DNA from 3 places in the Aeribacillus pallidus genome. Region 3 is predicted to be linked to each of the others. Evidence: riboswitches for the same ligand, from Rfam matches in the RefSeq annotation. Region 3 holds a riboswitch; each other region holds the start of a gene.

Region 1 (2,268 bases), on a different contig from region 3:
CGACGACAACAACGTGTGTATCCGCATGTGGATGATAAAGTCTTAACATCATGGAATGGTCTCATGATTGCAGCACTTGCCAAAGCTGGTGCCGCATTAAAAGAAGCCACTTTTCTCCAAATGGCAAACCGTGCGCTTCAATTCATTGAACAACACTTGTGGACCGAATCGGGCTTAAAGGCACGTTACCGCGATGGAGAAGTCAAATACCAAGCATATCTTGACGATTACGCCTTTTTATTGTGGGCGTATGTTGAATTATTCCAAGCTGAAGGTCAGTCAACCTACCTTCACCAAGCTCTTAAGTTGTATCGAGAGATGATGAACCGCTTTTGGGACCCGAATGGAGGCTTTTATTTTACTGATGAAAACGGAGAACAACTACTCGTCCGGGAAAAGCAATGGTACGATGGAGCGATTCCATCTGGAAATGGCATCGCATCGTATCAGTTATGGCGTTTATATAAGCTTACAAATGATGAGCAAATGTTCACCACGGTTAAACAATTGTTACAAGCAGCAGCTAACGAAGTCACCCACTATCCTTCCGGTTATTTATGTACCGTTCAAACGGCCATGGCTCTTAGTCATGGTGGCGAGGAAGTAGTTGTTTCGGGCAAAGACGAACGAAAAGACGAAGAACTTTTTCAGTGGTTGCGGACGAGCTTTCTTCCGTTTACTGTTTTTCAAAAACAAGAAGACGTATCAAAGCAGTGGACCGTTCAAATTTGCCAACAATTTGTTTGTCAACAACCTGTTCATACCGTTGAGGAAGTAAAAAAATATTTTATAAAAAATGAAAAAAATGATTGACACTTTCGCCCATTGAAGGTAATATCTTCATAAAAACTGCATAAGCGTGCTGAACACTCTTATCGAGAGTTGGCGGAGGGAATTGGCCCGATGAAGCCGCAGCAACCGACCGTAATACCGCTGTGAGGCGGGGCACCTAATTTTTAGGGGCCGTGTATATTACACGAAGGCACGGTGCTAAATCCAACAGGAGCATATGAAAAGTTCCTGGGAGATAAGAGGTTTGAAGAATGTGTCCTTCATGCCTCTTTCTTTCGGAAAGAGGCATTTTTATATTTTGAAAGGGGGGTTTGGGAAAAGAACAAAAGCTATGTACTTCTACATAAAAAATAAATAAAGGGAGAGAGTGTGAAGCATGAAAAACATTCAATGGAAATGGCTACTTGTCTTTATTAGTGTTATCTGGTTAGTAAGTGGTTGTACAAACGAACAAGATCAAGTGAGTGCACCAGTAGAAGAAGAGAAGACTTCTGAAACGAAGACAACGAAAACAAGTTCGTCAAGCGAAATCCCGGCAGTGTTTGATCGTCCAATCAAAATCGCGTCTGTCAATCAATTGTCGATCGGGACCTTTACTTCACAATATATTCAAGGGATTAAAGAGCAAGTGGAAGCATTTGGTGGAGAGGTGCAATTTTACAATGCCGATAACGATTTAACGAAAATGGCTTCGCTACTAGATACTGCCATCAACCAGGGAGCGGATGCCATTTTAATTGACCATGGTCGTGCCGACGCTTTGGAAGCAGGTGTAAAAAAGCGCTTGAAAAAGGAATTCCAGTGGTTGCATTTGACAATGATTTGAATCTTCCTGGAGTAACGGTTATTGACCAAGATGATTATAGTTTGGCGTGGAATTCCCTACGGACGTTAGCTCAAGACTTAAATGGGAAAGGAAATATCGTTTATATTTGGGTAGCTGGCTATACGCCAATGGAAAGACGGAATGTGATCTATGAGGCGTTTAAACAAAGATATCCGAATATTCAAGAAATTGCACGATTCGGTACGGCATCTGCCAATACAGCGTTAGATACGCAAGCCCAAATGGAAGCAATTTTACAACAGTATCCAAATAAAGGAGACATCGATGCGGTATTTGCGACATGGGATGAGTTTGCCAAAGGAGCCGTTAAAGCAATCCAACAAGCTGGACGTGATGAGATTAAAGTATACGGCATCGATTTAAGCGATGAAGATTTACAATTGATCCAGCAGCCGAATTCTCCATGGGTAGCAACTACGGCGACAGACCCATCCGAAATAGGACGTATTCAAGTGCGGTTTGCTTATCAAAAGTTAGCAGGGGAAGAAACACCAGATATTTTCTCCGTTACCCCTTACTTAGTGCACAGGAACCAACTGCCTGAACAAACAGTGACGATGAATGACTTACACCAATACATCCCTGGTTGGGGGCAAGCTGAAGTAGCTGTTTCACCATGGATGAAAGCG
Region 2 (2,268 bases), on a different contig from region 3:
AAGAAAACGGACAGGGGATGAGGGTGTGGAACAATGGATTCAGTACATGATTGAACAAGCACTGACATATGAACATATCCGCAAGCTATTAGAGAATAAAAAATGGCGTATTTGTTTAAGTGAAAAAGAAAAAAGATGGAACCTTATGTTTCAACATGGTAACATTCGTTGGATAAAGGACGAAGGTGACCATTGCGATCTCCTTATTGAAGGGACAACGTCTGCTCTGTTGAAACTTGTACGGGGTGAAGAAATGCTTCAACAACTAATGAAAAAAAGGGAGATTCAAGTAAAAGGTTCGTACCGTGCGCTACTGTTTTTTGAATCATTTGCATGGCTTTTCGAAGTGAATACACAACAAATTTAGCACTAAAATTAATAAAATAAAAAATTTTTTGTTGACATCAGCTGTTACGAATTGTAAAATCGAATTCGTAATCAATTAGATGATATAACGCGTAGACGTTTTAATTGAATAAAGGAATGCGATTCTTCGCTCTTATCAAGAGAGGTGGAGGGATGTGCCCGATGAAACCCGGCAACCGTCAATCGATATTCACTCGATTGAAATGGTGCCAATTCACACAAGGCAACTTGTTTGCTTTGAGAGATGAGAGAAAGAATTGAGCTAGCACCTATGTACTAGTTTAAGTCTTTCTGCTCATCTAGCAGGAAGACTTTTTTGTTTCTATTGGTATGTTGGGAGCGGAGACAAAGATTGTCCCGCTTACGTTTTCATTTTAATTCTGATTAAATTGATAAGAATAATAGAATTTTAAAGAGGGTGACCTTCGATGATTACGATAGACAACGTCACGAAAACCTTTCCTGCTAAGACGGGTGATGTAACAGCACTGAAAGATGTGAGTTTAACTATTCAAGAAGGAGAAATATTCGGCATTATCGGGTACAGCGGAGCCGGTAAAAGTACATTGATTCGTCTACTTAATGGATTAGAAGTTCCGACCTCAGGAAAAGTGATTGTAGATGGACAAGAAATCTCCAAAATAAAAGGAGCAATTCTACGAAAGACAAGGCAACAGATTGGCATGGTATTTCAGCATTTTAATTTACTGTGGTCACGAACGGTAAAAGAAAACATCGCCTTCCCTTTAGAAATTGCAAAAATTCCGAAGCAAAAACGTGAAAAGCGCGTTCAAGAACTAATTCAATTAGTCGGTTTGGAAGGAAAAGAAGAGGCGTACCCTTCTCAATTAAGCGGTGGTCAAAAGCAGCGAGTTGGTATCGCCAGAGCATTAGCCAATAATCCAAAAGTTCTTTTATGTGATGAAGCGACGTCTGCCTTAGATCCAAAAACAACAGATTCAATTTTAGAATTGTTGAAATCCATTAATCAAAAATTTGGAATTACGATTGTGTTAATTACCCATGAGATGCATGTCATCCGAAAAATTTGTCATCGCGTAGCTGTCATGGAATACGGTTCGGTCGTTGAAGTCGGCTCTGTTCAAGAGGTGTTTAAACACCCGAAAGCAGAAGTCACAAAACGTTTTATCCAGCAAGAAGAAGCTGTGTTTGGGTCAGACAAACATCTCGACTTGTTCTTACCATTACGTGACAAAGAAGTATTAGTCAAGTTCAAGTTTGTTGGCGATTCGGTACAACAACCGATTATTTCCCAACTGGTGAGGCAATTTGCAATCGATGTGAACATCGTCCAAGGAAACGTGTCTCGTACGCAAGAGGGGTCACACGGCTGGCTCATTGTGTCGATGTATGGTGAAAAAGAAGACATTGATTTCGCTCTGGCATTTGTCAAAAAAGAAGGGGTGATTGTGGAGGTGCTAGCAAATGGTAGAGAAATGGCTTCCTAATGTGAATTGGGAAAAAATGTGGGAAGCAACGTACGAAACCATCTATATGACATCGATTTCTGTTCTCATTACGTTTATGTTAGGAATTGTGCTTGGTCTATTATTGTTCCTAACATCGAAAGGGAATATGTGGGAAAACAAAGTCGTTCATTGGCTTGTAAGTGCGTTTGTAAATATTTTCCGTTCCATCCCATTCATCATTTTAATTGTGCTTTTGGTTCCTTTTACCAAGTGGTTAATGGGTACCATTATTGGTGAAAAAGCAGCGCTTCCTGCGTTAATTATTGGTGCCGCACCCTTTTACGCGCGAATGGTGGAAATTGGCCTTCGGGAAATTGACAAAGGGGTCATCGAAGCGGCCAAAGCGATGGGAGCGTCCAATACAACCATTATCTTTAAAGTGTTAATACCTGAATCGGCGCCAGCGATTGTT
Region 3 (2,268 bases):
GGACTTAAACATGGACCAAAGTCACGAAGCAGTTGCACGCGTAACTTGACTGCAAACGGTGCATCCTTCACGTCTACTGCATAGCGAAGCCCATGATAGCTCCGGTCCGGTTCGGTAAAGCCCGGGAATTTTTCATGATTCCAATCAAACTTTCCGCTATCAACGACCACTCCACCGATGGCTCGACCATGGCCACCGATCCATTTCGTTGCGGAGTGGATGACGATATCGGCTCCCCATTCTATTGGGCGGCAGACATATGGAGTGGCAAACGTGTTATCGATAATAAGTGGAAGGTGATAATCATGAGCTATTTTCGCGACCGTTTCAATATCAAGCACATGTAAGCTTGGATTTCCAATTGTTTCGGCAAAAATTGCTTTCGTTTTTTCCGTAATTGCTTGCCGGAAATGATCAGGATCGGTTGGGTCAACAAATTTAACGTTAATGCCATACTTCGGTAAGGTCACCGCAAATAAATTATACGTACCGCCGTATAAATTGCTGGCAGCGACTATTTCATCTCCCGCATGCGCCACGTTTAAAATAGCTAACGTAATGGCCGCCATCCCGGATGATAACGCAACGGCTGCGGCTCCTCCTTCCAGTTGAGCGATGCGCTTTTCAAATACATCTACCGTTGGATTCCCAATGCGGGTGTAAATATTCCCCGCTTCTTTTAAGGCAAATAAGTTTTGCGCATGTTCCGTATCCCGAAACACATACGATGTTGTATGGTAGACCGGGACCGCCCGTGCTCCAGTCACAGGATCTGGCTCCTGCCCTCCGTGAAGCAAAATAGTTTCCAATTCATAATTGTGATTGCTCATACACATTCCTCCTTCAATTTTTGACCAATGACAAGGGAAACAAGTTTGAACATGTTGAAGACTCTAGTGAGGATATAAGAAGAGGATAGGATAAAAAAACCCTCTTCCTAAGAAGAGGGTTACGTGTCACACGCTCCTCCTCTTATCTTTCAGATCTCAAGGATCTGTAGGAATTGGCACCTTTTCAAGCCGTTTTTTGACTTGAAGGTTGCCGGGCTTCATTGGGCCTAGTCCCTCCGCCTCTCTTGATAAGAGTTGTGTTCCAAACTCATATGAAAATGTTCTTGTTGAGCATTGTATAATACTGGAACATGGAATGTCAATCTTTTTTTATTTTTCTGATAATTAATATATGAAAAGAACATAAATTCATGTTTATTTTTTATCATGTCTGTTAAATGATCCTGTTGATATTTATCGCTGCAGGTGGACGCTTTCCGCGGGCAAGCCGCAAGCCGATTCCCTCGCTACGCTCAAGTAAGGGTCTTGCCTGCCTGGCTTCTTGTCCCCGCTGGAGTCGCCCCGTGTGAACAACTTGCTAAAAATCAACAATGACATATAACATAGCCTTTATCATAATTATTGGGGAACATCATTAAAGGGACGGTATTTCAATCGTATTTCTTTTAGAGTAAGCAATCTTTCCTCGACAAAATGTGAGCATAACCTCACCTTCACGATTCAATACAACAATGTCTGCATCTTTCCCTTTTTTTAAGCTTCCTTTCCGGTCCAGCATGCCTAATTGAGAGGCAGGGTTCCATGAGGTCATTTGCACAATGTCACGTAACGTGCATTGGGTATATGTTTGCATGTTTTGAATGGCCTCATTCATTTTTAACATACTACCTGCTAGTGTTCCATCTGCTAACACAGCCTTCGATTCGTTGACACTGACTTTTTGACCACCTAACTCATATACACCCGGTGGCATACATTTGGCCCGCATTGCATCGGTAATAAGGATGATACCTTCCGTACCTTTGTTACGATAGGCAAAACGAACCATTTCGGGACTTACATGAATTCCATCTACAATGATTTCGGTTTTAATTTCATCCTGCATTAATAGCGCTCCAACCGCTCCCGGCTCACGGTGATGGATTCCGCGCATCCCGTTAAATAAGTGAGTACCATGGGTAGCCCCCGCTTGAATCGCTTGGACCACTTCTTCATAAACCGCATCTGAATGGCCAATGGAAGCTACCACCCCTTGTATTTTCAAATGTTTCACGAATTCGATTCCACCGGGCAATTCAGGAGCTAATGTCACTAAACGAATGAAGCCATGGGCCGCACGTTGCCATTGTTCAAACAACGTAATATCTGGCTCTATGATATATGGTGTAGGTTGAGCTCCAGCCCGATTCGGTGAAATAAACGGTCCTTCTAAATGAATTCCTAGAATTTCTGCTTCTCCTGGTGGATTGCTCGTTTT

Evidence for each region. A riboswitch is a leader RNA that binds a small molecule or an ion and turns the genes downstream of it on or off. The one in region 3 is predicted to bind S-adenosylmethionine.
Region 1: it holds a riboswitch for S-adenosylmethionine, as region 3 does, so the genes downstream of both, ABES52_RS06620 (sugar ABC transporter substrate-binding protein) here and ABES52_RS10495 (O-acetylhomoserine aminocarboxypropyltransferase/cysteine synthase family protein) in region 3, are expected to answer to the same signal.
Region 2: it holds a riboswitch for S-adenosylmethionine, as region 3 does, so the genes downstream of both, ABES52_RS05425 (methionine ABC transporter ATP-binding protein) here and ABES52_RS10495 (O-acetylhomoserine aminocarboxypropyltransferase/cysteine synthase family protein) in region 3, are expected to answer to the same signal.

Annotation. Positions count from the first base shown of each region.
Region 1 covers NZ_JBCNBW010000027.1:29,728-31,995, reverse strand. Annotated here, with positions in the region: gene ABES52_RS06625 (thioredoxin domain-containing protein) at 1-813, shown strand, start outside; SAM riboswitch class I at 870-1,034, shown strand; partial or broken gene ABES52_RS06620 (sugar ABC transporter substrate-binding protein) at 1,169-2,268, shown strand, end outside.
Region 2 covers NZ_JBCNBW010000021.1:72,517-74,784, forward strand. Annotated here, with positions in the region: gene ABES52_RS05420 (SCP2 sterol-binding domain-containing protein) at 26-367, shown strand; SAM riboswitch class I at 497-617, shown strand; gene ABES52_RS05425 (methionine ABC transporter ATP-binding protein) at 795-1,835, shown strand; gene ABES52_RS05430 (methionine ABC transporter permease) at 1,813-2,268, shown strand, end outside.
Region 3 covers NZ_JBCNBW010000042.1:7,037-9,304, reverse strand. Annotated here, with positions in the region: gene ABES52_RS10495 (O-acetylhomoserine aminocarboxypropyltransferase/cysteine synthase family protein) at 1-830, opposite strand, end outside; SAM riboswitch class I at 970-1,085, opposite strand; gene nagA (N-acetylglucosamine-6-phosphate deacetylase) at 1,426-2,268, opposite strand, start outside.